3 regions of the Streptomyces sp. 7R007 genome follow, and region 2 is predicted to be linked to each of the others. Evidence: riboswitches for the same ligand, from Rfam matches in the RefSeq annotation. Region 2 holds a riboswitch; each other region holds the start of a gene.
The links. A riboswitch is a leader RNA that binds a small molecule or an ion and turns the genes downstream of it on or off. The one in region 2 is predicted to bind cyclic di-AMP.
Positions count from the first base shown of each region.

Region 1: it holds a riboswitch for cyclic di-AMP, as region 2 does, so the genes downstream of both, ACYF6T_RS20720 (M23 family metallopeptidase) here and ACYF6T_RS03890 (NlpC/P60 family protein) in region 2, are expected to answer to the same signal.
Region 3: it holds a riboswitch for cyclic di-AMP, as region 2 does, so the genes downstream of both, ACYF6T_RS18120 (transglycosylase family protein) here and ACYF6T_RS03890 (NlpC/P60 family protein) in region 2, are expected to answer to the same signal.

Region 1 covers NZ_JBTWMV010000015.1:17,179-27,498, reverse strand. The annotation lists gene ACYF6T_RS20745 (GTP cyclohydrolase II) at 1-625, opposite strand, end outside; gene ACYF6T_RS20740 (MarR family winged helix-turn-helix transcriptional regulator) at 753-1,283, opposite strand; gene ACYF6T_RS20735 (dihydrofolate reductase family protein) at 1,352-2,482, shown strand; gene ACYF6T_RS20730 (Type 1 glutamine amidotransferase-like domain-containing protein) at 2,547-3,215, shown strand; tRNA gene ACYF6T_RS20725 (tRNA-Met) at 3,277-3,350, shown strand; cyclic di-AMP (ydaO/yuaA leader) riboswitch at 3,660-3,816, shown strand; gene ACYF6T_RS20720 (M23 family metallopeptidase) at 3,829-4,842, shown strand; gene ACYF6T_RS20715 (aldo/keto reductase) at 4,937-5,881, shown strand; gene ACYF6T_RS20710 (PrsW family intramembrane metalloprotease) at 5,987-7,378, opposite strand; gene trmB (tRNA (guanosine(46)-N7)-methyltransferase TrmB) at 7,439-8,317, opposite strand; gene lhgO (L-2-hydroxyglutarate oxidase) at 8,708-9,919, opposite strand; gene ACYF6T_RS20695 (MFS transporter) at 10,015-10,320, opposite strand, start outside.
Region 2 covers NZ_JBTWMV010000002.1:118,294-128,613, forward strand. The annotation lists gene ACYF6T_RS03870 (MFS transporter) at 1-180, shown strand, start outside; gene ACYF6T_RS03875 (TetR/AcrR family transcriptional regulator) at 246-830, shown strand; gene ACYF6T_RS03880 (GDSL-type esterase/lipase family protein) at 835-2,010, shown strand; gene ACYF6T_RS03885 (helix-turn-helix transcriptional regulator) at 2,001-2,825, opposite strand; gene ACYF6T_RS03890 (NlpC/P60 family protein) at 2,981-5,041, opposite strand; cyclic di-AMP (ydaO/yuaA leader) riboswitch at 5,050-5,223, opposite strand; gene ACYF6T_RS03895 (DUF5997 family protein) at 5,392-5,781, opposite strand; gene ACYF6T_RS03900 (LysR family substrate-binding domain-containing protein) at 5,841-6,602, shown strand; gene ACYF6T_RS03905 (PucR family transcriptional regulator) at 6,725-7,795, opposite strand; gene ACYF6T_RS03910 (hypothetical protein) at 8,045-8,659, shown strand; gene ACYF6T_RS03915 (flotillin family protein) at 8,723-10,320, shown strand, end outside.
Region 3 covers NZ_JBTWMV010000012.1:107,529-117,848, reverse strand. The annotation lists gene ACYF6T_RS18135 (hypothetical protein) at 1-76, shown strand, start outside; gene ACYF6T_RS18130 (cytochrome P450 family protein) at 73-1,383, shown strand; gene ACYF6T_RS18125 (transglycosylase family protein) at 1,509-2,504, shown strand; cyclic di-AMP (ydaO/yuaA leader) riboswitch at 2,725-2,895, shown strand; gene ACYF6T_RS18120 (transglycosylase family protein) at 2,900-3,592, shown strand; gene eno (phosphopyruvate hydratase) at 3,908-5,194, shown strand; gene ACYF6T_RS18110 (FtsB family cell division protein) at 5,309-5,785, shown strand; gene ACYF6T_RS18105 (DUF501 domain-containing protein) at 5,809-6,384, shown strand; gene ACYF6T_RS18100 (Ppx/GppA phosphatase family protein) at 6,381-7,322, shown strand; gene ACYF6T_RS18095 (PRC and DUF2382 domain-containing protein) at 7,431-8,327, shown strand; gene ACYF6T_RS18090 (NAD(P)/FAD-dependent oxidoreductase) at 8,761-10,137, shown strand; gene ACYF6T_RS18085 (VMAP-C domain-containing protein) at 10,252-10,320, shown strand, end outside.

The sequences.
Region 1 (10,320 bases), on a different contig from region 2:
CGCTGAGCTGTGCCAGCGGCAGCGTGTGCTGGGTCTGCAGAACCTTCGCGCGCAGGTAGCGGACGTTGTGGGCGGTGGTGAAGACGCCCGTCGGCACGCGCTCGTGGACGGTCACCCCCAGATCGCGCAACTGCTGCGCCTTGTCCGGGTTGTTGGACAGCAGGTCCAGCTCGTCGATGCCGAGCGCGCGCAGCATCTGGGCGGCGGCCGTGTAGTCGCGGGCGTCCTCGGGCAGCCCCAGCGCCGCGTTGGCCTCGTACGTGTCGAGGCCGCGGTCCTGAAGGGCGTACGCGTCGAGCTTGTTGTACAGCCCGATCCCGCGGCCCTCCTGGCGCAGGTAGAGCAGGACGCCGCCGCGCTCGGCGATCCGCTCCACCGCCTCGCGCAACTGGGGCCCGCAGTCGCAGCGCGCCGAACCGAAGACGTCCCCGGTCAGGCACTCGGAGTGCAGCCGGACCAACGGGACGGTGCCGGGGGCCGGGTCGCCCAGCACGACGGCCACGTGTTCCTGGCCGTCGGCCAGGCCGTGGAAGGTGACCAGTTCGGTGTCGACGCTGTAGCCGTCGTGGAAGCGCAGCGGGACCCGGACGCGGGAGCGCGGCGTGGCGGCGGGGAAGTCGGACATGCGGGTTCTCCCAGCTCCGGTGGGCATCTGCTTCAGATTTGAAACAGGCTTACGGTCGAGGACCCTACCCACGCTTTAAATTTGAAGCAACAGGTTTGCGGTGCCGCTCACCGCGGTGCGACGCGGCTCACGCGGAGGGCGGCCCGGAACAGGGCGAGGACCGGCGCCGCCAGGGCACCTCGTCGGCCGTCGGCCGGGGCGCCTCGTCTCCCTCCAGCGCCTTGAGGATCACCGAGCTGATCTCCTCCAACTGCTCGACCTGCTCGGCGGAGAGCCGGTCGAACAGCGCCGCCCGCACGATCTCGACGTGCCCCGGCGCCGTGCGCTCCAGCACCGCCATGCCCTCGTCGGTCAGCGCGGCGATGCTGCCCCGCTTGTCCCACTTGCAGTTCTCGCGCCGGATCAGACCGTCCTTCTCCAGCCGGGTGACGGCATACGTCAGCCGGCTGCGGGTGATCTTCGTCTTCTCGGCGAGGTCGGTCATCCGCAGCCTGCGCTCGGGCGTCTCGGAGAGGTTGGCCAGGATGGAGTAGTACAGATGCGGCATGCCGGCGTCCTGCTGGAGCTGGCGGTCGATCGCGTCCTCCAGGAGGTGCGTCGCCGCGATGTACGCGCGCCAGGCGCGCTGCTCCTTCTGTGTGAGCCAGCGAGTCGTCATGCCACCAGTGTAGGTTTGTTTCAAACTTTAACCAAGCGTCCCCCGGCCTGCGAGAGCGAGCGCGCCCGATGCCGTACCCCCACGTCCTGCTGTCCGCCGCCGTCTCCCTCGACGGCTACCTCGACGACACCGGCCCCGACCGCCTGCTGCTGTCCTCGCCGGCCGACTTCGACCGCGTCGACGAGGTACGGGCCTCGGTCGACGCGATCCTGGTCGGCGCCGGCACGATCCGCGCCGACAACCCGCGGCTGCTGGTGAACTCCGCCGAACGGCGCGCGGCCCGCGTGGCCGCCGGACGGCCCGAGTACCCCCTCAAGGTCACGGTCAGCGGCTCCGGCGACCTGGACCCGGCGGCGCGGTTCTGGCACACGGGCGGCGACAAGGTCCTCTACACGACGGACAAGGGCGCCGAGCGGGCCCGCGCTCTCGGCGTCGCCGCCGACGTCGTGTCCCTCGGCGCGGACCTCGACTGGCGCCGCCTCCTGGCGCACCTGCACGACGTGCGGGGCGTGGCGCGCCTGATGGTCGAGGGCGGCGGCCGTATCCACACCCAGCTCCTCCAGCAGGGCCTCGCCGACGAACTCCAGCTCGTGCTCGCCCCGCTCTTCGTCGGCGACCCGGACGCGCCCCGCCTCTTCGGCCCCGGCGCCTACCAGGGCGGACGCCTGCGCCTGCTGGAGACCCGGCGGATCGAGGACGTCGTGCTGATGCGCTACGAGCCCACGGCACCCGGCACGGGCCCCGCCCCCTCCGCCGCCGACCACCACTGGCTGCGGCTCGCCTGCGACCTGGCCGCGCTGTGTCCCCCCTCCCGGACCGCCTTCAGCGTCGGCGCGGTGATCGTCGCCGCCGACGGCACGGAACTGGCCCGCGGCCACTCCCGCGAGGGCGGCGACCCGGTCGTCCACGCCGAGGAGGCGGCCCTGGCCAAGCTGGACCCGGCCGACCCGAGGCTCGCGACCGCGACGGTCTACAGCAGCCTGGAACCCTGCGCCCACCGCGCCTCCCGGCCCAGGCCGTGCGCACGGCTGATCCTGGACGCCGGGGTGCGCCGGGTCGTGACGGCGTGGCGCGAGCCGGACACCTTCGTGCCGGACGCCGACGGCACCGGCCTGCTCGCGGCACGGGGCGTCGAGGTCGTCGTACTGCCGGAGCACGAAGAACGAGCGAAGGCGCCGAACGCGCACCTGCTGCCCTGAGCGCCCGCATGAGGGGAATCCCGGGTTCGTTGCGCGCGCCCGTCCACCGTGCTTCGCTCGCCCGATGAACCTTCTGCTGACGGCGAGCGGCCTGCGCAACGAGACGCTGCGGGACGCCCTGCGGGACATGCTGGACAGGCCGTTCGGAGCGGCGAACGCCGTGTACATCCCCACGGCCTCCCTCGCCGAGCCCGGGGACCACGGGTGGTTCCTGGCCGACATGAACCGGCTGCACGGCCTCGGCTGGCGGGAGTTCGACGTCCTGGAGCTGAACGGCCTGCCCCCGCGGACGGTGCTCGACCGGCTCCTGCACGCCGACGTCGTCTACGCCGGGGGCGGCAACCACTACCACCTCGCGCGCAGCATCACCGGCAACGGCCTGGCCGACGGCTTCCTCAAGGCGCTGGAGAGCCGGGTCTACGTGGGCTTCAGCGCCGGATCGATGATCTTCAGCCGTCATCTCACCGGCCACTCCGCCGACGTCATCGGGGACACCGCGGACCTCCACGCGCTCGGGGCGACGGGTCTGGAGCCGCCGTTCGGGCTCTTCGACTGGTATCTCAAGCCCCACCTGTACTCGCCGGACTTCCCCGAGCGGGACGACGCCTGGGCCGACCGCATCGTCGCGCGCGCGGACTTCCCGATCTATTTCCTCGACGACGACACGGCCGTGCGCGTCCGGGACGGCGAGGTGGATGTGGTGTCCGAGGGCCGGTGGCGGTTCCATCCGTGACGCCACCAGGCCATGCGTGTGCTCGACGTCCTGCGCATGGCGTACACTGGAGTCACACCGACGCGGGGTGGAGCAGCTCGGTAGCTCGCTGGGCTCATAACCCAGAGGTCGCAGGTTCAAATCCTGTCCCCGCTACTCACGGCTCAGGGCCGGAATCCAGTGCCAGCCACCGGATTCCGGCCCTGAGTGCTTCCCCGGCCTCTTCCCATCCCCCCCGTCACTGCGGGTGAGCGAACGACCGCCCTCCGCATAACGACTGACATACCGTCAATCGCTGTGAAGATCCCGAGCCTTGGTCAACTCGCCCGTTTTTCGCCGCCCATGAGCCCTACGTCCAGCCAGGATTCGTTAATGATCAAGCCGAACCGCTTGGAATCGGTGGCCCGGGTCTATTAACGTTCGATAACGCAGCGCGGTCGTCCCAGCCGTCACAAGAGGCGGCTCCGTGCGCACGCGCCGAATCCCGCAAGGGAACCGGGGAACCACCACCCTGGGGTGAATCACGCGGATGCCGCCGTGGAACCACGGCAGGTATACGCGCGTAGGAGACCTTCCTGCTCCGAACCCGTCAGCTAACCCGGTAGGCGAGAAGGAAGGAAAGGAGCGCGCCCACGTGGCGTCCAACCCGCCTGCCCCGGCAGCCCCGTTCGTGCCGAGCACCGAGCCCTTCGGCTTCGCCGGCCCCCGCACCGACGAGGGTCAGTGGGAGGAGTGGAACCCCACCGCGGAGTCCCTCCGTCCGGTCGCCGGCCGGCACCGCATCGCCAAGCAGCGCGGCGGGGGACTCGCCCGCAGCTCCACCGTCCTGGGCGTCGGCCTCATAGCCGCCGTCGGCGCGGGCGGCATGGCCAGCGCCAACACCGGCAAGCCGCCGGTGTCGATCTCCCTCCCCGACCTGCCCCTCCTCTCCGACCACGACGCCACGCCCAAGGGCTCGGCCACCGTGCTCAGCAGCGTCGGCGTGACCACCGAGGACACCGCGCAGGGCGCCAAGGACGCGGGCGAGGCGCTGCGCGACCGGATCATGGCGCAGGCCGAGTCGCAGCAGGTCCAGGTCGACAGCAAGGCCCAGTCCGTCACCGAGGCGGCCCTCGCCAAGCAGGTCGACGCCGCCGCCGCGCAGGCGGAGAAGGAGGCCGCGGCCAAGGCCGAGGCGGCCAAGGAGAAGGCGGAGGCGGCGGCCAAGAAGGCGGCCGAGGCCGCGAAGCTCGCCGAGCTGGCCAAGCAGTACACCCTGCCGGTCGTGTCGTACACCATCACCGGCACCTTCGGACAGGCCGGCTCCATGTGGTCCTCCGGCTACCACACGGGCCTCGACTTCGCCGCCCCGACGGGCACGCTGATCAAGGCCGTCCACTCCGGCACCGTCACCGAGGCGGGCTGGGCGGGGTCGTACGGCTACCGCACGATCATCACCCTCGACGACGGCACCGAGCTGTGGTTCTGCCACCAGTCGTCGATCAGCGTCAGCGTCGGTCAGAAGGTCGGCACGGGCGACGTCATCGGCCGCGTCGGCGCCACCGGCAACGTGACCGGCCCGCACCTGCACCTCGAGGTCCACCCGAACGGCCAGGCCGACGGCATCGACCCGATGACGTGGCTGCGCGGCAAGGGCCTCAACCCCTGACACGGGGTTTCCGGAGCCGTGCCTTCCGATTGTTTACGGGAAGTTTGCGGGTGTTGCGGAAGGCCGGGCCGCGGCGGGTGCGTTGACATAAGACATGACTTCACTCCGCAAACTCGGCTCCTCCGACCTCGAGGTCTTCCCGCTCGCCCTGGGCGGCAACGTCTTCGGCTGGACCGCCGACGAGACGCAGTCCTTCGCCGTGCTCGACGCCTACACGGAAGCCGGCGGCAACTTCGTCGACACCGCCGACGCCTACTCCGCGTGGGTTGACGGCAACAGCGGCGGCGAGTCCGAGACGATCATCGGCAAGTGGCTCGCGGCGCGCGGCAACCGCTCCGACGTGGTGATCGCGACGAAGGTGAGCCAGCACCCGCAGTACCAGGGCCTGTCGGCCGCCAACATCAAGGCCGCCGCCGACGCCTCGCTGCGCCGCCTGGGCACCGACTACATCGACCTGTACTACACCCACTACGACAAGCCCGAGGTGCCGGTCGAGGAGATCATCGGCGCGCTGGACGAGCTGGTGAAGGCGGGCAAGGTGCGGGCCATCGCCGCCTCCAACATCTCCGCCGAGCGGCTCGCGGCCTCGCTGGAGTTCTCCGACCGCGAGGGCCTCGCCCGGTACGTCGCCCTCCAGCCGCACTACAACCTGGTCTCCCGGGACACCTACGAAGGCGGCCTCCAGGACCTCGCCGCCCGTTCCGGCCTCGCCGCCGTCCCCTACTACGCCCTCGCCTCGGGCTTCCTCACCGGCAAGTACCGCCCCGGCGCGACCGTGGACAGCCCGCGGGCGGGCGGCGCGGGCGCGTACCTGAGCAGCGAGCGGGGACAGCGGGTCCTGGCCGCGCTGGACGACATCGCCGCCGCCCACGGCGCGCCCGTGGCCACGGTCGCCCTGGCCTGGCTCGCGGCCCAGCCCACGGTGGCGGCGCCCATCGCCTCGGCCCGCACGGTGGACCAGCTGCCGGCCCTGCTGGGCGTGGCGGACCTGACCCTGACGCAGGCCGAACTGAACACCCTGACGCAGGCGTCGGCGTAGTCCGCGGCTCGTTCGGGTCCCGCTACCTGCCGGCCCATCCCTTGCCGACGCGGCGGCGCGCAGCCGCGAGGGTGCGGTCCGGCGGTGCCGGGCCCTCCGCGGCGATTACGACAGATACGGGTTGTACGCGGGATACGGCACCGCCGGGTAGCCGGGGTGCCCCTGGTGGTACCCGGGGTACCCCTGGTGGTGCCCGGGGTGCCCCTGGTGGTGCCCGGGGTACCCGTAGTAGCCCCCGGCGTGCCCGTAGGCCGTCGGTGGCCGCCACGCCGGCGCCGTCATCCGTGCCGCGTGATCCAGGGCCGGCGCCGCGACCTCCCGCCGTCGCCACAGCTCGCCCAGCAACTCCCGCTCCCGTACGACGAAGTCGGCCCCGGCCCGCCCGCGGCGCCCCCGGTGCCGCAGGAACGCCAGCAAGGTCGCGTACGCCTCGTACTGCGCCACCGCCCGCGCCGCCGGCTTCCCGAAGTGGTGCCGGGCGTACCCGCGGGCCATGCGCCGCGCCCGCATCGACCCGAGCGCGTACGGCTCGCCCGGCGTCAGCCAGCCCGCCACGACGTACGCCGGCAGCTCCTCCCGCACGGTCCGCAGCTCCCGCTGCCGCGTCCAGATGACCAGCCACGTCAGCAGCCCGAACGCGGGCACCATGAACGCGGCGTAGACCGCGAAGAACCCGTACTCCCCGAACGTGGAGGAGCCGTTCCAGATCGCGTGCATGCCCATCGCGAGCAGCAGCCCGGACAACGGCACGAGCACCCGGCGCAGATGCTGCCGCTCCGCGGCCATCGCGGCGAGCCCGAAGCCGATGCCGGTCAGGACGGTGAAGAGGGGGTGCGCGAACGGCGACATGATGATGCGCACGAAGAAGGTCGCGGCGGTCACGGAGGCGATCCCGCGGTCACCGGTGAGCTGGTCCGTGCCGAAGGCGGTGCCGAGGTAGAGGATGTTCTCGGTGAACGCGAAGCCGGTCGCGGTGACCCCGGCTATCACCACCCCGTCGACGATCCCGGTGAAGTCCCGTCTGCGGAAGAGGAAGACGAGCAGGACGGCGGCGGCCTTGGCGGACTCCTCCACGATGGGCGCTATGACCGTCGCCCCGAGGGTGTCCGCGCTCGACGGGTCCGCCGTCGCCGTGGCGATCCATCTGGTCGCGAAACTGTTGGCCACGATCGCTATCAGCGCCGCCGCGCAGGCGCCCCAGGCGAAGGAGAACACCAGGTTGCGCCAGGGGCCCGGGGCGACCCGGTCGAGCCAGCGGAAGGCGGCTGTCAGCAGCGGCACGGGCAGCACGGCGAGGCCGAGCCCGACCAGGAACCCCTCGGTGCCGGTCTGTTCGCGCACCAGGGCGAGGATGACGAGTCCGGAGAGGGCGAGCAGGGTGCTCAGGGCGCCGTAGCGCACCCATCGGCGCTGCCACCAGTGCGCGTGCCGGACTCCGCCGCCGACCGGACCGCTGGGGTACGGCGGATGTGTCGGGTACGGAGGACTGGTGGTCACGGCATTGACCCTAACGAGGGATGGCGCCGCCCGCAGGAGGGCCCGGGGGCCCGCTGGGTGTCAGGCGCCGGTGGGGGGTTGGTCGTGGTGCTGTACGCGCCGGAACAGCAGGTCGTTCACGACATGTCCCTTGTCCAGTCCCTGCCCCTCGAAACGGGTCAGCGGCCGGAAGTCGGGACGCGGCGCGAAACCGCCGTCGGGCTGCGTGTTCTCGAACTGCGGATGGGCGCCGAGCACGTCGAGCATCTGCTCGGCGTACGGCTCCCAGTCGGTCGCGCAGTGCACGATGCCGCCCGGCCTGATGCGGGCCGCGGCCAGGTCGAGGAACTCCGGCTGGATCAGCCGCCGCTTGTGGTGCCGCTTCTTGGGCCAGGGGTCGGGGAAGTACACGCGCAGCCCGTCCAGGCAGTCCGGGGCGAGCATCTCGCGCAGCAGGATGATGGCGTCGCCGTTGCCCACGCGGATGTTGGACAGTCCGTTGCGGTCGGCGAGGTTCAGCAGGTTGCCCTGGCCCGGGGTGTGCACGTCCACGGCGAGGATGTTGGTGTCCGGGTCGGCGGCGGCCATCTGGGCGGTGGCCTCGCCCATGCCGAAGCCGATCTCCAGCACGACGGGACGGGTGTTGCCGAACAGCTCGGCGAGGTCGATGACCCGCCCGCCGTCGATGTCCAGCCCCCACTTGGGCCACAGCCGCTGCAGCGCGTCCGCCTGCCCGGCGGTCACCCGGCTGCGCCGCGGCTGGAAGCTGCGGATGCGGCGCTCGAAGTGGGACCCGGCCGGATCGGCCTTCGGCCCGTCCGGGAACCGGGGTTCCCCCTTGGCCCGGGTGTGCCGCACGGAGACACCCGGGATGTGCGGGGGAAGCTCACCGGGCACGGCCTCGGTGGGCCGGGGCGCAGCGGGCTGGGGGGTTTCGGGGGCGTTGAGCGACTCAGACACAGTGCTGCCGATTTTACGGGGCGGACGCCGTCCGGCGGCGGGTGTGGTCTGGCGGTGGGTGCCGTCCGGTGGTGGGTGTGGTCTGGCGGTGGGTGCCGTCCGGTGGTGGGTGCGGTCTGGTGGCGGGTGCCGTCCGGTGCAGACGCGTCCGAGACCAGTGCAGAGGCGTCCGAGTCCGGCGCGGACGCGTCCGAGCCCGGCGCGGACAGGTGGGAGATCGGCGCGGACAGGTCGGCGATCGGGCGGACAGGTGGGAGATCGGCGCGGACGCGTCTCAGACCGCGCGCCCTCGTCGTCTTGAGTCGGGTCAGACCGTGCGCGCTCGTCGTCTTGAGTCGGGTCAGAGCGTGCGCCCTCGCCGCCTGGCGTCAGGGTGCCACTCCTCCCGCCTCACGCCGAGCCCAGTACCGCCAGTGCCCTGCGCGCCACCTCCCGTCCGATCGGCAGGGAGGCCGTGGCCGCGGGTGACGGTGCGTTCAGGACGTGTACCGCCCGTGCCCCCTCCTTGATCAGGAAGTCGTCCACCAGCGTCCCGTCCCGCAGCACCGCCTGCGCCCGCACCCCGGCCGCCGCCGGCACCAGGTCGTCCTCGGTCACCGCCGGCAGCAGCCTGCGCACGGCCGCCGTGAAGGCCCCCTTGGACACCGACCGGCGCAGCTCCCCGGCGCCGTAACGCCAGTGTTCCCGCGCTATCCGCCACGACCCGGGCCAGGCCAGCGTCCCGGCCACCTCCCGCGGCCGGACGACACCCCAGCCGTAGCCCTCCCGGGCCAGCGCCGGCACCGCGTTGGGTCCGATGTGCACGCCGCCGTCGATCCCGCGCGTGAGGTGCACCCCGAGGAACGGGAACGCCGGATCCGGCACCGGATACACCAGCCCGCGCACCAGCCCCGGCCGCGCCAGCTCGTAGTACTCCCCCCGGAACGGCACGATCCGCATCCCGGGCTCGTCCCCGGTCATCCGGGCCACCTCGTCGCAGTACAGCCCGGCGCAGTTCACCAGCACCCGGGCCCGTACGACGTCCCCGCCGCGGGTCCGTACGGCGACCCCCAGCGCCGGCCTCCGGTCGACGCGCTCGACCCGCGCCCCGTACCGGATCTCCGCGCCCGAGGCCCGCGCCAGCTGCCGTGCCACGCCCACGAAGTCGCAGATCCCGGTGGTCCCGACGTGGATCGCGGCGAGCCCGCGCACCTCCGGCTCGTACTCGGCGATCTGGGCCGCGCCGAGCTCCCGTACCGGAATGCCGTTCTCCCGGCCGCGCTGCACGAGCGCGTGCAGCCGGGGCAGCTCGTCCCGCTCGGTGGCGACGATCAGCTTCCCGGTGACGGCGTGGTCGATGCCGTACTCCGCGCAGAACTTCACCATCTCCGCGGCACCGCGCACCGCGTACCGCGCCTTCAGCGAGCCCGGCCGGTAGTAGATCCCGCTGTGGATGACCCCGCTGTTGCGCCCCGTCTGGTGCCGGGCCGGCCCCGGCTCCTTCTCCAGCACGGTCACGTGCGTGCCCGGCGCGGCCCGGGTGATGGAGAACGCGGTGGACAACCCGACGATCCCACCACCGATCACCAGCACGTCACAGTCGTACGCGATCCCGGCACGCACCTGCACCACCTCCCACCTCGATAGTGCACTGCGCCACTGACAGTCACTTCAAACGCCGGACACGCGCACGCCGTGCAAGGGGGAGGGCGGCCTTCTCACGCCGGAGCCATCAGCAGCGGCCGGGCCCTCTCCCGCAGCTCCACCACCCGCGGCTCGTCGCCGTACGGCTCCAGCCGGTGCAGCAGGTCCTTGACGTACTCCGTCGTCCGCGCCGACGAGATGCGCCCCGCGACCTCCACCGCCCGCACGCCCTGCTCGCACGCCGCGTCGAGATTGCCCGACTCGAGCTCCGCGACCGCCGAGACCACGAGCCGCAGCCCGTGCGAGCGCACGAACTCCTCCGTCGGCTTCGACAGCGCCTGCTCGGTGAACCGGCGTACCTGCCGGGGCGCCTTCAGGTC
Region 2 (10,320 bases):
CACACCGGGCAACTGCCGCGGCCCTGGTCCGACGAGGTCCTCACCGCCGGGATCCAGGCCGCGTTCGTCATGGCGGCCGTCTTCACCGTGGTCGCCGCGCTGATCGCCGTCATCGCCATCCAGGTCCGCCCGTCCGACCTGGAGCGGCTTCAGGGAGGGATGGGGCCCGGTTCCACATGACTCCGCGGACGACCTAAAGGACGTGGTATCTTGCCTAAAGGTTTTAGGCAAGGTGGAGGGTCTTCATGGTGCGGGCGGGGTTGAGCGCGGAGCGGCTGACGCTGGCCGGAGCCGAGCTCGCGGACGAGGTCGGCTTCGACCAGGTGACCGTGTCAGCGCTGGCCCGGCGGTTCGACGTCAAGGTGGCGAGCCTGTACTCGCACGTCAGGAACTCCCACGACCTCCGGACCCGGATTGCCCTGCTCGCCCTGGAGGAGATGGCCGACCGCGCCGCCGACGCCCTCGCCGGGCGCTCCGGCAAGGACGCCCTCACCGCCCTCGCCGACGTCTACCGCGACTACGCCCGGCAGCACCCCGGCCGCTATGCCGCCGCCCAGCTCCGGCTGGACCCGGAGACGGCCGCCGCGAGCGCCGGCGTACGGCACGCCCGGATGACCCGCGCCCTGCTGCGCGGCTACGACCTCACCGAGCCCGACCAGACCCACGCCGTCCGCCTCCTGGGCAGCGTCTTCCACGGCTACGTCAGCCTCGAACTCGGCGGCGCCTTCAGCCACAGCGCCCCCGACACCCAGGAGACCTGGACCCGCGTCCTGGACGCCCTCGACGCGCTGCTGCGCAACTGGCCCCCGGCCACCACGACCACGGACTGAGAGCATGCACACCGACCACGACTGGATCACCACCCCCCTCACGGCCGACCTCCTGCGCGGCGCCCTCGACCTGGAGCGCACCGAGCTCGGCGTGCTCCCGCACCGGCTGCCGGCCCGGGCCCGCGCCCAGAACACCGACCCGCAGCTGGCCATGGCCGAGTCCCAGCCTTCCGGCGTACGCCTGCTCTTCCGCACCCGTGCCACCGCCGTCGAACTCGACACCCTGCCCACCAAGCGCGTCTACGTCGGCGCCCCGCCGCGCCCCGACGGCGTCTACGAACTCCTCGTCGACGGCCGCCCGGCGGGCAGCGCCACCGCGACCGGCGGCCGCACCCTGACCATCGACATGACCGCCGGCACCTTCGAGCAGGAGACCGGCCGGCCGGACACCCTCTCCTTCACCGGCCTGCCGGACCGCGACAAGGACGTCGAGATCTGGCTGCCGCACAACGAGACCGCCGAACTCGTCGCCCTGCGCAGCAACGCGCCCCTGGCGCCCGTGCCGGACCGGGGCCGCCGGGTGTGGCTGCACCACGGCAGCTCCATCAGCCACGGCTCCGACGCGGCGAGCCCCACCACCACCTGGCCCGCCCTCGCCGCCTCCCTGGGCGACGTGGACCTGGTCAACCTCGGCCTGGGCGGCGGCGCCCTGCTCGATCCGTTCACCGCACGCGCCCTGCGGGACACCCCGGCCGACCTGATCAGCGTCAAGCTCGGCATCAACCTGGTCAACGCCGACCTGATGCGCCTGCGCGCCTTCACCCCCGCCGTCCACGGCTTCCTCGACACCATCCGCGAGGGCCATCCCACGGCGCCGCTGCTCGTCGTCTCGCCCATCCTGTGCCCCATCCACGAGGACACGCCCGGCCCCAGCGCCCCGGACTTCGCCAACCTGTCCGACGGGCAGCTGCGGTTTGTGGCCATGGGCGATCCGGCGGAGACCGCGAGCGGGAAGCTGACGCTGCGCGTCATCCGGGACGAGCTGGCCCGGATCGTACGGCAGCGCGCGGAGGAGGACCCGAACCTGCACTACCTCGACGGCCGTGAGCTCTACGGCGAGTCCGACGCCGCCGGCCACCCGCTGCCCGACCAGCTCCACCCCGACGCGGCCACCCACCGCCTGATGGGCGAACGCTTCGCCGACCTGGCCTTCAAGACGGGCGCGTTCGCTCAACCGTGAAGTGAAGGCGTCGGAACCAGGCCCAGTTGCTGGGCGCGCAGCACCGTGCTGATGCGGTCGCGTGTGCCGAGCTTGCGGTAGATGTTCTCGACGTGCTTGTGCACCGTACGGTCGGAGATGCCCAGACGGCGGCCGATCGCGCCCGCGGTCAGCGCGTCCGCCAGCAGGAGCAGCACCGTCGTCTCGCGCGGGGTGAGCGGACAGGAGGCGGCGGCGTCCGGGTCGGCGGACCGCTGCAGGCGGAGCAGGAGCCGGCGTTGCTGCTCGACGGCGGCGAGCAGGGACTGCGCCCGCTCGGCCGCGCGGACGTGGTCGTCGGTGAAGTCCGCACCGGCCCGGTAGACCATGCACCCGAGGACCGGAGCCGTCGGCTCGGGCAGCGGGACCGCGAGGACGTGGTCCAGGTCCATGGCGTCGCCGATCAGCCGGGCCGTCGGACTGCCCCGCCAGGAGCGCCCCGCCACCCGTCCGGCCGTGACCGGGGACCGGTCGGAGCCGCTCGCGTAGTGACCGGCGAACGGGTATCCCGACCGCAGCAGACCCAGCTCCTGCGCACCGAGCCGCTCGAACGCGCCGGCGACCCCGGGCGAGGCGCCCACCGTGCCGGTGCGCTCGCTCCAGTCGTCCAGCTTGTAGACCAGGCTCTCCCCGCCGCACGCCTCGGGCAGCACGGCCGCCACCAGCGGCCACAGCCGTTCGGGGTCCCGCTCGTGCAGAGCGGCGACGGCCACCGACAGCAGGCGTTCGTAGGCCCGGCCCAGACCCTGTACCACGTGTGCGCTCCACTCGTCCGCCGCGTACGCAGTTGTACCCATACCGGCGTCTCCCAGCAAAGCACAGACTTCAACGCGGGCCGCCAGCGCGGGGGACCGGCGGCCCGGACGCTGTGCGGGCCCGGCGTCACCAGCACAGAACCCGGTCCCTTGGCGGGACCGGGTTCCTTGGTTTCTCGGGGTGCGTGTGGTCCGTGTTACGCGGGGCGCACCGCCATGCGGATCGCCGACTCTCCCGCGTAGAGGATGGAGACCTCGCGGACGGACATCCCCGGGCCCGGCGCGTGGATCATCCTGCCGTCGCCGGTGTGGATGCCCACGTGGGTGAAGTTGTCGTTGAAGAAGATCAGGTCGCCCGGCCGGCTCGCGGAGAGCGGCACCACCGTGCCGGCGCTCGCCTGCTCCGGCGCGGTGCGGGGCAGGTCGACCCCGGCGGCCTTCCACGCGGCCTGCGTCAGACCGGCGTTGTCGTACGACTCCGGACCGGCCGTCCCCCACAGGCAGGGTCTGCCGATCTGCGCGCGTGCGAAGGCGACCGCGCGCTCGGCCTTCGTGGCGTGCGCGACGTCCGGCACGGCCGCGACCTCGGGCACCGCACGGGTCTCGGCGGCGGCCGGCACGGCGGCGTCCCACAGCCTGGACGCGCCCGTGTCGAGGACGGAGGGAGCGGAGGGGGCGGGGGTGCGCCACGAGTCCGACGTACCGGTGTCGAGGACGGAGGGCGCGGCGGTGGACCACGCGGGCGTCGCGCCCGTGTCCAGGACGGACGGCGTGGCGGTGGCCCAGGACCCCGACGCGCCGGTGTCGAGGACCGAAGGGGCCGCGGAGGCCCAGGAGGGCGTCACACCGGTGTCGAGCACGGACGGCGTGGCCGTGTTCCACGAACCGGTCGCGCCCGTGTCCAGGGCGGACGGCGTGGCGGTGGCCCACGACCCCGTCGCGCCGGCATCGAGCACGGACGGCACGGGGGCCAGCCACGACTCCGACGCGCCCGTGTCCGGGGCCGGCGGCGTGACGGTGGCCCACGAGCCGGTGGAGCCGGTGTCGGGCGTGGACGGTGTGGCGGTGCGCCACGAGCCGGTCGTGCTCGTGTCCGGGGGCGGCGGTGTGACCGTGGTCCATGAGCCCGTCGTGCTCGTGTCCGGGGTCGGCGGTGTGACGGTGGCCCAGGACCCGGTGGAGCCGGTGTCGGGCGTGGACGGTGTGGCGGTGCGCCACGAGCCGGTCGTGCCCGTGTCCGGAGTCGACGGCGTGACCGTGGCCCATGAGCCCGACGTGCTCGTGTCCGGGGTCGGCGGTGTGACGGCGGCCCAGGACCCGGTGGAGCCGGTGACGGGCGTGGACGGTGTGGCGGTGCGCCACGAGCCGGTCGCGCTCGTGTCCGGAGCTGACGGCGTGACCGTGGCCCACGAGCCCGTCGTGCTCGTGTCCAGGGCCGACGGTGTGGCGGTCGGCCACGACCCCGTCGTGCCGCCCATGTCGGCCATGGCCTGCTGCTGCGGCTGCCACGCCGGTTCGGCCGAACCCCACGTCTGCGCGGTCGGCTGGGCCGGTATGGCCGGGGCGGGGTGCTGGGGCGCGTACGCCGTCGCCATCTCGGGCTGCGGGGTCTCCTGGCGCGGGGCCGGCACGGCCGACAGCGCGTCCGCCGGGCCGGCGGCGGGGCGGCGCGGTACACGAGCTCCGGGCGCGGACGGCTCCGGCGCCGCGGCGGGGAGCGCGGGCATCACGGCGGTGAGCTCGGGCGTCGCGGCCGCGGGCAGCTCGCCTGCCACGCGTCCAGGAAGCTCGCCTACCGCGCGCCCGGTTAGCTCGCCTACCGCGCGTCCGGGAAGCTCACCCGCCGCGCGTCCGGGCAGTTCCGCGACCGCGCGGGTGGTGACGCCCAGCTCGCGCATGGTGCGTTCGAGGAGGTCGTCCGACGGCGGTGCCGGCCGGCGTGCGGAACGGGACGGCCCCGGCCGGGCCGGCTGCCGGTCTGCGGGCAGGATCGCCGGGATCGTCGGCCCCAGCGAGTAACGGGCGGCGTCGAACCACTGCCGGGCGACGTCGTCGAGGGCGGGTTCCGAGCGCCGGCGCCGGTCGCCGCCCGCCGGGGCGCCCCGCCCCCGCCCGCGGGCCTTGGCCGACTGCGCGCGGGTGGCGTTGAAGGTGCCGCTGTCGTTCTCGGCCCGGTCGTAGAGCGAGCTGATCCGCTGCTGGATCTCGTCGCGGCTGGGCGCGTCGCCATCAGCGCGCAAGGTGCGTTCCGGCGCCATGCGGGCCGTACTCCTTCCGTGCTCCGCCTACCGGGTTAGCTGTCGGGTTCGGGCGGTCGATCCGGAAGGTGTGCCCTACGGCCGGCGCCCTGACGGGCGGTCGGCCGATTCACCCCAGTGTTTCGGTCGGGTCCCCGGCTCCGGCTGCCACGGGGGCGCACCGGACTCGGCGGAGGCCGTACGCCCCGACGGGGTTCGCCGGAGGAAGTCGTACAGCCTGGGCGTCAACTTAGCCAACTTGTGCGGCTGGTGTGAAGGTTGAAGCGCAGTATGTCCGATACGCTTTTGTGACCTTAACCTTGACGGCTCGTCAGATGAGCACACTGTGCCGGAAAAGCGACGGAGCGTGGTCAGGAACGGGCGGCGCGCTCGGCGTCCCGCTTCTTGATGCGCGCCGCCTCCTTGCGCACCTCCGCCTGGGTGGCGCGCTCCTTGACCAGCCACTCCGGACCCTCCTGCTTGAGGGCCTCGATCTGCTCGGTGGTCAGCGGCTCTGTGATCCCGCCGCGGGCGAGGCCGGAGATGGAGACACCCAGCTTGGCCGCGACCACCGGGCGCGGGTGCGGGCCCTTGGCGCGCAGCTCGCGCAGCCACTCGGGCGGGTTCGCCTGCAGCTCGGCGAGCTCGGCACGCGAGACCACACCCTCACGGAACTCGGCGGGCGTGGCCTCTAGGTACACACCCAGCTTCTTCGCCGCGGTGGCGGGCTTCATCGTCTGGGTGGTCTGCTGCGACTTCATGACGTCCAGGGTATCGATCGTGTACGACCCCGCCGACCACGGCCGGTAACCTGGCGGGCGTGACAGGCTCGGAAGCAGCATCGACGTTCCGGCTCGCGTACGTCCCGGGAGTGATGCCCGCCAAGTGGGTGCGGATCTGGAACGAGCGCCTGCCCGACATCCCGCTCACCCTCCTCTCCGTACCGGCCGGGGAGGCGGCGGACCTGCTGCGCGCGGGCGAGGCGGACGCGGGGCTGGTGCGGCTGCCGGTCGACCGTACGTACTTCAGTGCCATCCGGCTCTACACCGAGACGACGGTGGTCGTCGTCCCCAAGGACCACCTGATCACGGCGGCCGACGAGGTGACCGTGGCGGACCTCGCCGAGGAGGTCGTCCTGCACCCCCTCGACGACGTCTTCGACTGGGACAGCCCTCCGGGGGAGCCCGCCTTCGAGCGCCCGGCCACCACCGCCGACGCGATCGAGCTGGTCGCCGCCGGGATCGGGCTGCTCGTGGTCCCGCAGTCCCTGGCGCGGCTGCACCACCGTCGCGACCTCACCTACCGCCCGGTCGTGGACGCGCCCCAGTCGGGCGTCGCCCTGTCGTGGCCGGAGGAGGCGACGACCGACCTGGTCGAGGACTTCATCGGCATCGTCCGCGGCCGCACGGTCAACAGCACCCGGGGCCGCCGGGCCTCCGAGCCCCAGCCGAAGGAGAAGCCCGCGTCCACGGCCGCGCCCCGCCGCAAGCCACCGGCGGCCCGGACGGCGAACCGGACCTCCAAGGGCGGCTCGGCGGGAACCAGGTCCGGCAAGCGCGGAAAGCCCCGCCGCCGCTCCTAGCGCGCATCGCCGCCAGGAGAGCGTTCCGCCGCTTCTGACGCGTGCTGTCGCCGGGAGCGCGTTCCGCCGCTCCTGGCGTGCGCCGTCGCCGGGCCGGCGTTCCGCCGCGCGTAGTGGCCGCGTCAACCGGCACGTCCCAGCCCCTTCGTCGGCCAGTCCAGCAGTCGCGCCCCGATCACCGCCGTCTGGAGCATGTAGCGGTGGGCCGGGTCGGCCGGGTTCGCGCCGGTGAGGGTGTGGATGCGTTCCAGGCGGTACGTCAGCGCGCGCACGCTCAGCGACAGCCGGCGGGCCGCCTCCGCGGCCACGCAGCCCGCGTCGAAGTACGCGGTGAGGGTGTCCAGCAGCGGCTCCGCACCGCCCCGGGCCCCGGTCAGCGGGCCGAGCGTGTCCAGGACGAGGTCGGCCATGGCCTGCCGGTCACGCGTCAGGACGGGGTAGACCAGCAGGTCGGCCGCGCGCAGCACCGGATCGTCCCAGTGCAGCCGCTCGGCCAGTTCGAGGGCGTTGAGGGCCTCCTCGTACGACTGCACCACCCCGCCCGGGCCCGGCTGCGGCCGGCCGATGGCGACCTGTCCGCCGTCCGTGGCCGCGTGCGCCTGCTTGGCGAAGTGGACGAGGACGTCGTCCTGGTCGCCGGGCGCGATGCACAGCAGGCGGCCGTCCTTGGTGGTGACCAGCACGTTGCGGTCGCCGAAGCGGGCGTTGAGGGATCGTTCCACCTCACGCACGACCTGGGCGCCCTCGGCGTACGCCCGCGGGCCCCGGGCGACCGCCACGCCGTGGGCGTGCGACAGCCGCAGGCCGAAGCGTTCGGCGCGTTCGGCGAGCCGGCCGAGGTCGCTGCGGCCGTAGAGCAGGTCGTCGATGAACTCGCGGCGCGCCGCCTCCTCCTGTCGTACGGCGTGCAGTTGGGCGCGTTCGTAGCCGTCGGCGAACGCGTCGATCACCTGCTGTACGGCGGCCAGCGTGCTGTCGGCCGAGCCTTGGGTCGCGGGCCAGGCGGACCGGGTGGCGACCAGGTGGGCGTTGACCAGGGCGCGCAGCCCGTAGCCGGCTTCGGCGGCCTGCTCGCCCAGGGCGCGGCGCGCCCCGATCTCGGCGCGGGTCAGACGCCGGCCGGTGGCGGAGACGTCCGCCAGCAACTGGGCGTACCCGGCCAGATAGTGCTCGGGTATGTCGTGGGCCGTCACGCCGTCCCCCCGGATCTTGACGCGCCGGTGACGCCTTCTTGACGGCGTCCGGCACGCAGACCCTAGTGAACACTGCCGGAATCCGGCAATGCGCGGGCGAACGCGGGGCGGGCACCATGGCCCGCGGGGAGCACCACGGATGGTTCCGATGCCGGGCTCCGGCAGCAGCCGGCCGCCGCCCGGCACCGGAGCCCGCTTCCCCGGCGAGCACAGGTGCGGCATGGCACGGACGGGGCGGGGGTAGGGATCATGGGGGCGTTTCTCGCGGCGGTCGCGGGCTTTCCCACCATCCTGTTCACCTCCGCCCTCGTCGTGGTGGTCGCCTTCTGGCTGATGGTCGCCGTCGGCGCGGCCGAGTCGCACGGCTTCGACGCCCACGCGCACGTCGACGCCTGGGGCCTGGGCGGGGTGCCGGTGACGGTCGCGTTCTCGCTGCTGACGGCGATCGGCTGGTTCCTCAGCCTCAGCGCCACCGTGCTGCTCGGCCCGCTCACCCGCTCCGGACTCGTGCGCGCACCGGTGCGGGTGGCCGTGCTGTTCGGCGCGCTGTTCGTCGCCTGGCGGCTGACCCGCGTACTGGTGCGGCCGCTGCGCCATGTCTTCGCCGTCGTCGCCGGTCCGTCGCGGCAGGACTTCGTCGGCCGGACCTGCACCATCCGCACCGGGCGGGTGGACGGCGGGTTCGGGCAGGCCGAGGTCGCGGCGGTGGACGGTTCCACGGCCGTGGTCCAGGTGCGCCAGAGCGGCGACGATCCCCTCACCAGCGGCAGCACCGGCCTGCTCTACGCCTACGACGAGGCCGGGGAGTTCTTCTGGGTCGCGCCCTACCACACGGCGCTCGATCCCGGCCCTGGTCCCCGCTGATCGCGGCCCTCCCGCCTTCTTCTTCCTTCCTCCTTCCTCCTTCATCCTTCGAGGACTCATGTCATGAACGCCATTACCGTGGGCATCGGCGTGCTCGTCGCCGTCGTGCTGCTCATCGCGCTCACCCTGCTGCTGGTGGTCGGCCGCCTGTTCAGGAAGGTGGAGCAGGGACGGGCGCTGATCATCTCCAAGACCAAGAAGGTCGACGTCACCTTCACCGGAGCCGTCGTCCTGCCGGTGCTGCACAAGGCCGAGTACATGGACATCTCGGTGAAGACCATCGAGATCCGCCGCACCGGCCGCGAGGGCCTGATCTGCCGCGACAACATCCGCGCCGACATCCACATCAGCTTCTTCGTGCGGGTCAACAAGACGGTCGAGGACGTCATCAAGGTCGCCCAGGCCATCGGCACGGCCACCGCGAGCGATCCGGCGGCGATCCAGGACTTCTTCGCCGCGAAGTTCTCCGAGGCCCTCAAGACGGTGGGCAAGCAGCTCGACTTCGTCGACCTCTACACCAAGCGGGAGGAGTTCCGGGACCGGATCATCCAGGTCATCGGCACCGACCTCAACGGCTACCACCTCGACGACGCGGCCATCGACTTCCTCGAACAGACCCCGATGGCCCAGCTCGACGCGGCCAACATCCTCGACGCCCAGGGCATCCGGAAGATCACCGAGCTGACCACCGTCGAGCACGTGCGCACCAACGAGTTCCAGCGCACCGAGCAGAAGGAGATCACCCGGCAGAACGTGGAGGCCCGGGAGACCATCCTGGAGCTGGAGCGCCGCCAGGCCGAGGCCGAGATCAAGCAGCGGCGCGAGGTGGAGACGCTGCGGGCCCGCGAGGAGGCGGTGACCGCGCGGGTGCAGGAGGAGGAACGCCTGGGCGCGCAGACCGCGTTCATCCGCACCGAGGAACAACTCGGCGTCCAGCGCGAGAACCAGGCCCGCGAGATCGCCGTCGCGCAGAAGAACCGCGAACGGGTCATCGCCATCGAGAACGAGCGCATCGAGAAGGACCGCCTGCTGGAGGTCATCGGCCGCGAACGGCAGACCCAGCTCACCCGGATCGCCGCCGAGAAGGAGGTCGAGGCGGAGAAGCGGGACATCGCCGAGGTCATCCGGGAGCGGGTGGCGGTGGACCGGACGGTCGCCGAGCAGGAGGAGTCCATCAAGAAGCTGCGCACCGTCGAGCAGGCCGAGCGCGACCGGCAGGCCGTCGTCATCGCCGCCGAGGCCGAGGCGCAGGAGAAGCTCGTCAAGGACATCAAGGCCGCCGAGGCGGCCGAGGCCGCGGCCAAGCACCGGGCGGCCGAGCAACTCACCCTGGCCGAGGCCCGGTTGAAGTCCGCCGACCTCGACGCCCGGGCCAAGCTGCGGCTCGCCGAGGGTGTCCAGGCCGAGGCCGCCGCCGAGGGGCTCGCCGCCGTGCAGGTGCGGGACAAGGAGGCCGAGGTCACCGAGAAGGCCGGGCGGGCCGAGGCCGTGGCCACCGAGGCGCGGCTGCGGGCGGAGGCCGAGGGCCGGCGGGCGACGACGCTCGCGGAGGCCGAGGGCACCGAGGCGCGGCTGCGGGCCGAGGCGGAGGGCGCGCGGGCCAAGGCCCTCGCGGAGGCCACCGGCATCGGCGAGAAGCTCAAGGCCGAGGCGGAGGGCCT
Region 3 (10,320 bases), on a different contig from region 2:
GGCGGGGATCTACGAAGCCCGGGCCCGGTACTGGCGCGACCGCGCGAAGCCGAACACGGATACCGTCAAGGAGTGACCCACCAGCCCCCGCCCCCCAGCCCCCTCCCCGACCTCTTCACCTGGGAGTTCGCCACCGACCCCTACCCCGCCTACGCCTGGCTGCGCGAGCACGCCCCCGTGCACCGGACCACGCTGCCCAGCGGCGTCGAGGCATGGTTGGTCACCCGGTACGCCGACGCGAAGCAGACGCTCGCCGACCCCCGTCTGTCCAAGAACCCGGCGCACCACGACGAGCCCGCGCACGCCAGGGGGAAGACCGGGATTCCGGGGGAGCGGAAGGCGGAGCTGATGACGCATCTGCTCAACATCGACCCGCCCGACCACACCCGCCTGCGCCGCCTGGTGAGCAAGGCCTTCACCCCGCGTCGCGTGGCCGAGTTCGCCCCCCGCGTTCAGGAGCTCACCGACCAGCTCATCGACCGGTTCGCGGCGAAGGGCGAGGCGGACCTCATCCACGAGTTCGCCTTCCCCCTCCCCATCTACGCCATCTGCGACCTGCTCGGCGTCCCCCGCGAGGACCAGGACGACTTCCGGGACTGGGCCGGCATGATGATCCGTCACGGCGGGGGCCCGCGCGGCGGAGTGGCGCGGTCGGTCAAGAAGATGCGCGGCTACCTCGCCGAACTCATCCACAAGAAGCGTGCCGCGCTCCCCGCCGCCCCCGTGCCCGGCGAGGACCTCATCTCCGGCCTCATCCGCGCCTCCGACCACGGCGAGCACCTCACCGAGAACGAGGCCGCGGCCATGGCGTTCATCCTCCTGTTCGCCGGCTTCGAGACCACCGTCAACCTCATCGGCAACGGTACCTACGCCCTCCTCACCCACCCCGAGCAGAAGGCACGGCTCCAGACGTCACTGGCGGCACAGGACCGCGCCCTGCTGGAGACCGGCGTCGAGGAACTCCTGCGCTACGACGGCCCCGTAGAGCTCGCCACCTGGCGCTTCGCCACCGAGCCGCTCACCATCGGCGGGCAGCGCATCGCCCCCGGCGACCCCGTCCTCGTCGTCCTCGCCGCCGCCGACCGCGATCCGCAGCGGTTCGCCGATCCGGACACCCTCGACCTGTCCCGGCGTGACAACCAGCACCTCGGATACGGCCACGGCATCCACTACTGCCTCGGCGCGCCCCTCGCCCGCCTGGAGGGCCAGACCGCGCTCGCCACCCTCCTCACCCGCCTCCCGGACCTGCGACTGGCCGTGGATCCGGCGGAGTTGAGATGGCGCGGCGGACTCATCATGCGCGGACTGCGCACCCTTCCCGTCGAGTTCACCGCCGAACACGGCACACGCGCGAGCAAACATGACACGCGCTCAAGTCTGTGATCTTCACGTGATCTACGCGGCATTAACTTGTGACAAGTGATCGACTGCCGATACGTTCACGGGTCAACGACGGCGCCCGGGTTCCGCGCGCCGCCGGTCCCTGTCGTCTCGGGAAAGGTCCCCGCATGCTCTCCGGGAACGGTCGACACCGTCGCCCCCGCCAGGCCCCGGCGCTCCTCGTCGCGGCCGGCGTGACCGGTTCCGCCATCGCGATCCCGCTCCTCGGCGCGGCGAGCGCGAACGCCGCCGACGGCTCCACGTGGGACAAGGTGGCGAACTGCGAGACGGGCGGCTCCTGGAGCGAGAACAGCGGCAACGGCTTCTACGGCGGACTCCGGCTCTCCCAGGAGGACTGGGAGAAGTACGGCGGTCTCGACTACGCCCCGAGCGCCGACCTCGCCAGCCGCAACCAGCAGATAGCCGTCGCCGAGAAGCTGCTCGCCGCCGAAGGCGTGGGCGCCTTCCACACCTGCGGGCTGACCTCCGGGCTGAGCCAGGACGACGTCTCCGACGACATCGACACCGGTGTGGGGAACAACTCGTCGGATTCGGCCGGTTCGTCGGGTTCATCGGATACGTCCGACGGCTCGGGCGAGTCCGGCGGGTCCGGTCTCTCCGACGGCCTCGGACTCTCCGGCACCTCCGGCTCCTCCGACGGTTCGTCCGATACGTCCTCTTCGTCGGGCGGCTCCTCCGACTCCTCCGCCTCGCCCAGCCCTTCCGCAAGTCAGGACAACTCCGCCAAGTCGGACACCTCCGCCTCCCCGTCGCCCTCGCAGAGCGCGGACGGTTCGCCCACGGAACCGGCCGGCACCGACAACCCGGAGCAGAGCGTCGGCTCCTGGCACCTCGTCGACACCGGCTCCGTCGGCTCCGGCCGGCACCGCGGCGGCAGCGCCGAGGAGTCCGCGACGGACGCCGACTCCGCCTCCTCCTCCGGCCGTCACGCCTCACGCACCGGCGACTCGTACACCGTCCGCGCCGGCGACACGCTCGCCTCCATCGCCGACTCGCTTGACCTCCAAGGCGGGTGGCGCGCGCTCTACGCCCTCAACGAGAAGGCGATCGGCGCCGACCCGAGTCGCATCGTTCCCGGTCAGACCCTGCTTGTCGGGTCCTAAAGGGGCGAAAGGCGACGGGAGTTGACGCCCGGTTCCACCCCGCGTTCGCTCCGCATTCGCTGCGGAATGTCCGTTTCGGTGAAAGTGTGGGATGAGTCTCAGAAGCCCTGATCGTCTTTGAAATCTCGCCGATTCCGTGTCTACGGTCATGACCGCTCGGCAACCCGAGCCCCGGCTGCCGCAACGCCGAATCCTGCCAGCGGCCGTCCGGGAACAGTCGTCGCGTCAAGCGCCGTAGGCAGGAGCGGGGGACCCAAGGTAAGCGCCCCACCGGGTAGTCGACGGTGGCGGCTTGGGGTGAAGCCGCGTCTCGCGGAAGCGAGGACGCGGCCGGGCAACTCAACCGGCCCGAACCCGACAGCTCACCTCGCAGGCGTCGGTGAGGGGATCCATCCATGCTGTTTTCCGGCAAGGGCAAGCACCGTCGTCCGTCCAAGGCCACCCGCGCCGCCGCGCTCGCCGGTGTCACCGGCGTCGCCATCGCCGCCCCGCTGATGGCGGCCGGCAACGCCTCCGCCGCCACCGCCTCCGAGTGGGACGCCGTCGCCCAGTGCGAGTCCGGCGGCAACTGGTCCATCAACACCGGCAACGGCTACTACGGCGGCCTGCAGTTCTCCGCCTCGACCTGGGCCGCGTACGGCGGCACCGCCTACGCCCCGCAGGCCAACCAGGCCACCAAGGCGCAGCAGATAGCCGTCGCCGAGAAGGTCCTCGCCTCCCAGGGCAAGGGCGCCTGGCCGGTGTGCGGCACGGGCCTGTCCAGCGCCGCCTACAACGGCTCCAGCGCGTCCACCGGCTCCTCGTCGAGCAGCAGCGGCACCACCACCCGCTCGACCGAGCAGCAGAGCGCCTCCCGCTCCTCCGAGCGCTCGACGGTGCAGAAGTCGGCCAAGACCGTCACCACCCCGACCGGCAAGAAGGTCAAGAAGGGCGACGGCGAGTACAAGGTCGTCAAGGGCGACACCCTCAGCTCGATCGCCGAGAAGCACGGCGTCAAGGGCGGCTGGAAGAAGCTGTTCGAGCTGAACAAGGACATCGTCGAGGACGCCAACCTGATCTACCCGGGTCAGCAGCTGCACCTGAAGTAACAGCTGAACCACAGCGCCCTCACAGCCGTGTCCCCCAGTATGGGGGGCACGTGAGGGCCTCCCCCCGCCCTCACGGGCTCCCCGCTCCGGTGCGTGTTCCCCCGTACGCACCGGGGCGGGGCTTTTTCCTGCGCGGCGCGCCACCGCACAGGCGCGGGCCGCCGTTGCACACCCTTCTTTGTTCCGTTCAGAAACAATTTACTCTCGGTTCTGCCCAAGAGGCGGTCGGCGGCGTGGCCGATCGGCGCAAGACGGTTAGGCTCGTCTCGCAGAGCCACTGCGGCACTGCGTAGCCGCGTCACATTGAAGAAGGAGATGCTCGTGCCGTCCATCGACGTCGTCGTAGCCCGGGAAATCCTGGACTCCCGAGGCAATCCCACGGTCGAGGTCGAGGTCGGCCTCGACGACGGCAGCACGGGTCGTGCCGCCGTCCCGTCCGGCGCCTCCACCGGCGCCTTCGAGGCCATCGAGCTGCGCGACGGGGACCAGAACCGCTACCAGGGCAAGGGCGTCGAGAAGGCCGTCCTCGCCGTCATCGAGCAGATCGGCCCCGAGCTGGTCGGCTACGACGCCACCGAGCAGCGCCTGATCGACCAGGCCATGTTCGACCTGGACGCCACCGACAACAAGGGCTCCCTCGGCGCCAACGCCATCCTCGGCGTCTCCCTCGCCGTCGCCCACGCCGCCTCCGAGGCCAGCGACCTGCCGCTCTTCCGCTACCTGGGCGGCCCGAACGCGCACCTGCTGCCGGTGCCGATGATGAACATCCTGAACGGCGGCTCGCACGCCGACTCCAACGTGGACATCCAGGAGTTCATGATCGCCCCGATCGGCGCGGAGTCCTTCTCCGAGGCCCTGCGCTGGGGCGCCGAGGTCTACCACACCCTCAAGTCCGTCCTGAAGTCCAAGGGCCTGGCCACCGGCCTCGGCGACGAGGGCGGCTTCGCCCCGAACCTGGGCTCCAACCGCGAGGCCCTCGACCTCATCCTCGAGGCGATCAAGCAGGCCGGGTACGTCCCCGGCGAGCAGATCGCCCTCGCCCTCGACGTGGCCGCCTCCGAGTTCTACAAGGAGGGCAAGTACGTCTTCGAGGGCAAGGAGCGCTCCGCCGCGGAGATGACGGAGTACTACGAGGAGCTGGTCGCGGCCTACCCGCTCGTCTCCATCGAGGACCCGCTGTTCGAGGACGACTGGGCCGGCTGGAAGGTGCTCACCGACAAGCTCGGCGACAAGATCCAGATCGTCGGCGACGACCTGTTCGTCACCAACCCCGAGCGCCTGGCCCGCGGCATCGAGGAGGGCGCCGCCAACGCCCTGCTGGTCAAGGTCAACCAGATCGGCTCGCTGACCGAGACCCTGGACGCCGTCGAGCTCGCCCAGCGCAACGGCTTCAAGTGCATGATGTCCCACCGCTCCGGCGAGACCGAGGACGTCACCATCGCCGACCTGGCCGTCGCCACCAACTGCGGCCAGATCAAGACCGGTGCCCCGGCCCGCTCCGAGCGCGTCGCCAAGTACAACCAGCTGCTGCGCATCGAGGAGATCCTCGACGACGCCGCGGTGTACGCCGGCCGCAGCGCCTTCCCGCGCTTCAAGGGCTGAGCGGACCGGCACTGGGCCTTTAAGGGTCAAGGCTGCGCCAGTCGTACGTACGTCCCCGTACCGGTCCCGTACCGTGTGCGGGGACGTACGCGCGTGTGAACGGGAGGCGGGGACATGGCCGTGAAGGACCGGGACCGGTTCTCCACCACGACCAGACTGCGGCTGCTCGGCGAGCAGACGGCGGCCCGCGTCTACCGTTCCCAGACCCGGCGCCAGGCCCGCCGCTCCCGGCTCACCGGCCGCGCGGCCCTGCTCGCGCTCGTGCTGTGCACGCTCGTCGTGGCGCTCGCCTACCCGATAAGGCAGTACGTCTCCCAGCGCGCCGAGATCGCCGACCTGGAGCGCCAGAAGCAGCAGGCCGCGCGGAAGGTGGAGCAGCTGCGCGACCTCAAGGCGCGCTGGCAGGACGACTCCTACGCCGAGCAGCAGATCCGGCAGCGGCTGCACTACGTGATGCCGGGCGAGACGGGGTACGTCGTCATCGACCCGGACGCGGCGCAGCAGTCGCGGGCCGACCTGGGGGCCGCCGACCGGCCCTGGTACGCGAACGTCTGGGACGGGGTCGACAAGTCCGACGCCTCCGACCAGTGACCCGATAAGAAAGACAGTTCTCAGTGGAAACGCCTCCGCCGCCCACCCCGCGCACCGAGCCCACCGACGCCGACGTCGAGGCCTTCAAGCAGCAGCTGGGCAGGCCCCCGCGCGGCCTGCGCGCGATCGCGCACCGGTGCCCGTGCGGGCAGCCGGACGTCGTGGAGACGGCGCCGCGGCTCCCCGACGGCACGCCCTTCCCGACGACGTACTACCTGACCTGCCCGCGGGCCGCGTCGGCGATCGGGACGCTGGAGGCGAACGGGGTGATGAAGGAGATGACCGAGCGGCTGCGGACCGACCCGGAGCTGGCCGCCGCCTACCGCGCCGCGCACGAGGACTACCTCCGGCGGCGCGACGAGATCGAGGTCCTGGAGGGCTTCCCGAGCGCGGGCGGCATGCCGGACCGGGTGAAGTGCCTGCACGTGCTGGTGGGCCACTCGCTGGCCGCGGGCCCGGGGGTGAACCCGCTGGGCGACGAGGCGATCGCGATGCTGCCGGAGTGGTGGCTGAAGGGGCCGTGCGTGACGCCGGTCCAGCAGGAGTCCGTACCGGGGACGACCGCTCGGGAGACGACCGTTCAGGGGGAGGCCCAGTGACCCGCGTAGCCGCCGTCGACTGCGGTACGAACTCCATCCGGCTGCTCGTCGCCGACGCCGACCCGGCGACCGGGGAACTGGTCGACCTGGACCGCCGGATGACCATCGTGCGGCTCGGGCAGGGCGTGGACCGGACCGGGCGGCTCGCGCCCGAGGCGCTGGAGCGGACCTTCGCGGCCTGCCGGGAGTACGCGGCCGTCGTCAAGGAGCACGGCGCCGAGCGGCTGCGGTTCGTGGCCACGTCGGCCTCCCGGGACGCCGAGAACCGGGACGAGTTCGTCCGGGGCGTGCTCGACATCCTGGGCGTCGAGCCCGAGGTCATCTCCGGGGACCAGGAGGCGGAGTTCTCCTTCACCGGCGCCACCAGGGAACTGGCGGGCGGCGACCACCTGGACAAGCCGTACCTGGTCGTGGACATCGGCGGCGGGTCCACCGAGTTCGTCGTCGGCGAGGAGCACGTCCGGGCCGCCCGGTCCGTGGACGTGGGGTGCGTGCGCATGACCGAACGGCACCTCGTGCGGGACGGGGTCGTGAGCGACCCGCCGTCCGAGGCGCAGATCGCGGCCATGCGGGCCGACATCGAGCGGGCCCTGGACCTCGCCGAGGAGACGGTGCCGCTGCGGCGGGCGCGCACGCTGGTGGGGCTCGCGGGGTCGGTGACCACCGTGTCGGCGATCGCGCAGGAGCTGCCCGAGTACGACTCCGCCCGCATCCACCACTCCCGGGTCTCCCGCGAGCGCGTCCGCGAGATCACCGAGTGGCTGCTGCACTCCACGCACGCCGAGCGCGCCGCCGTACCGTCGATGCACCCGGGGCGGGTGGACGTCATCGCCGCGGGGGCCCTCGTACTGCTGTCGATCATGGAGCGCATCGGCGCGGAGGAGGTCGTCGTGAGCGAGCACGACATCCTCGACGGCATCGCGTGGTCGGTGGCGTAAGAGCACTAACGAAAAGAACGCGAACCTTGTTGCTGATGGGCCGTTTCGTCCCTTTTGTGGTGGTGAACCCGCCAAGAGAGTCACTCCACGAGAGGGATGAGACGAACCATGATCAACAGAGAGCAGATCCCGGCCGTCCTGGACCACCCGGTCATCGACGAGGGCGGCAAGAAGATCGGTGAGGCCAAGCACGTCTTCCTGGACGACGTGACCGGGACCCCGGAGTGGGTCTCCGTGAAGACCGGCATGTTCGGCACCAGCGAGACGTTCGTCCCGATCCGCGACGCGCGGGTGGTGGACGGCCACACCGAGGTCCCCTACTCCAAGGGCAAGGTCAAGGACGCGCCGCACGTGGACATCGACAACGGCGGCCACCTCTCGGAGACCGAGGAGCACCGGCTCTACGAGTACTACGGCATCGACTGGGACGAGTCCTGGTCCCGCGCCAACCAGCCCGGCGAGGGCGGCTGGGCCCACGGGGACGGCCAGGGCGCCGCCGGCGCCGCGGGCATGGCCGGCACGGCGGGCGGGACCGGCATGGCTGGAACCGCCGGTACTGCCGGTACTGCGGGTGCCGCCGGAGCCGAAGCGCGTGGCCCGCGGGACGACGCGATGACGCGCTCCGAGGAGCGCATGCACGTCGGCGTCGAGCGCCGCGAAACGGGCCGCGCACGGCTGCGCAAGTACGTCGTGACCGAGGAGGAGCAGCACACCGTCCCGCTGCGCCACGAGGAGGTGCGCGTCGAGCGCGAGCCGATCACCGAGGCCAACCGCGACGCCGCCATGACCGGCCCGGAGATCAGCGAGGCCGAGCACGAGGTGGTGCTGCACGAGGAGCGGCCGGTCGTCGAGACCGAGGCCGTCCCCGTCGAGCGGGTGCGCCTGACCACCGACGAGCACGTCGAGGAGGAGACGGTCCGCGGGCAGGTGCGCAAGGAACGCATCGAGGGCACGGCCGAGGAGATCGACGACGACCGCCACGGCATGGGTCCCGAGCGCCCGTAGGAGCGCGATACCCGCTGGTCAGCAGCAACTGTTGAGCGAGTTCGGCCACGGTTGAGCGGGGTCGGCGAGCCGTTCGGTGACATGCCGTCGGGAAACATCGTGAAGTTCTTCACAAGGAATTCCGTCCCGCCGAGGCCCCGAACGCCTTCGGATCCATCCTCCGGGTGCCGAACTCGCCTTGAACATGTTCAGAAGGCGGCCGGAACGCGCCTTCGGATCGCGCGCTCCCAGGGGCCTTCCGGACCCCTCACGACCACCCCTGGCGCCCAGAGAGGCAGCTCACGCGGCATTGACAACGGGACGGACCGGATCACGGTTCCCGTCGCCAACCATGATCTATGTCACGCGGGCCGGGGAGTGTAACACAGGGTCTGTGCATGCTTGTGAAGGGGCGCACGAGCGACCCCCCTGGGGCGGGTGGATACTCGATGCCATGAGCACCACGGAGCGTCCCAGGATCCTCGTAGTAGGCGGTGGGTACGTAGGCCTGTACGCAGCTCGGCGCATCCTCAAGAAGATGCGCTACGGCGAGGCGACCGTCACGGTCGTCGACCCCCGGTCGTACATGACCTACCAGCCCTTCCTTCCCGAAACCGCCGCCGGCAACATCTCCCCGCGCCACGTCGTCGTCCCGCTGCGACGCGTGCTGCCGAAGGCGGAGGTCCTCACCGGCCGGGTCACCACCATCGACCAGGACCGCAAGGTCGCCACCGTCGCCCCGCTGGTCGGCGAGGCGTACGAGCTGCCCTTCGACTACCTGGTGATCGCGCTCGGCGCGGTCTCCCGCACCTTCCCGATCCCCGGCCTCGCCGAGCAGGGCATCGGCATGAAGGGCATCGAGGAGGCCATCGGCCTGCGCAACCACGTGCTGGAGCAGCTGGACAAGGCCGACTCCACCACGGACGAGGAGATCCGCCGCAAGGCCCTCACCTTCGTCTTCATCGGCGGCGGCTTCGCCGGCGCGGAGACCATCGGCGAGGTCGAGGACATGGCCCGCGACGCGGCCAAGTACTACAAGAACGTCTCCCGCGAGGACATGCGGTTCATCCTCGTGGACGCCGCCGACAAGATCCTGCCCGAGGTCGGCCCCAAGCTGGGCGCCTACGGCAAGGAGCACCTGGAGAGCCGCGGCGTGGAGATCTACCTCTCCACCTCGATGGACTCCTGCGTCGACGGGCACGTGGTGCTGAAGAACGGGCTGGAGGTCGACTCCAGCACGATCGTGTGGACGGCCGGCGTCAAGCCGAACCCGGTCCTGTCCCGCTACGGCCTGCCGCTCGGCCCCCGCGGTCACGTCGACTGCGAGCCGACCCTCCAGGTCAAGGGCACCGACTACATCTGGGCCGCCGGCGACAACGCCCAGGTCCCGGACCTCGTCGGCCGCAAGGCGGGCAACGAGAACGCCTGGTGCCCGCCGAACGCCCAGCACGCGCTGCGCCAGGCCAAGGTCCTCGGCGACAACGTGATCTCCGGCATGCGGGGCTTCCCGCAGAAGGACTACAGCCACGCCAACAAGGGTGCGGTCGCCGGTCTCGGCCTGCACAAGGGCGTCGCGATGATCGTCATGGGCAAGATGAAGATCAAGCTCAAGGGCCGTCTCGCCTGGTACATGCACCGCGGCTACCACGGTCTGGCCATGCCGACCTGGAACCGCAAGGTCCGCGTCTTCGCCGACTGGACCCTCGGCATGTTCCTCAAGCGCGAGGTCGTCTCCCTCGGCGCGATGGAGCACCCGCGCGAGGAGTTCTACGAGGCCGCGAAGCCCGTGCCGGTGGCCGAGCCGAAGAAGACGGAAGCGAAGGCGTCCTGACCGACTCCAGCCGCTGAACAAACCGAAGGGCCTCCCGCCATCCGTGGTGCGGGGGGCCCTTCGGCGTACCTCCGTGCTCTTTCTGACCGCCCGTCAAAACCCTTACGCCGGTGAATGAGGAAGCGGATACTCGTCGTTGCGCTCGGTGCGGCCCGACGGGGGGTCGGGGGAGGGGGCGGCGGG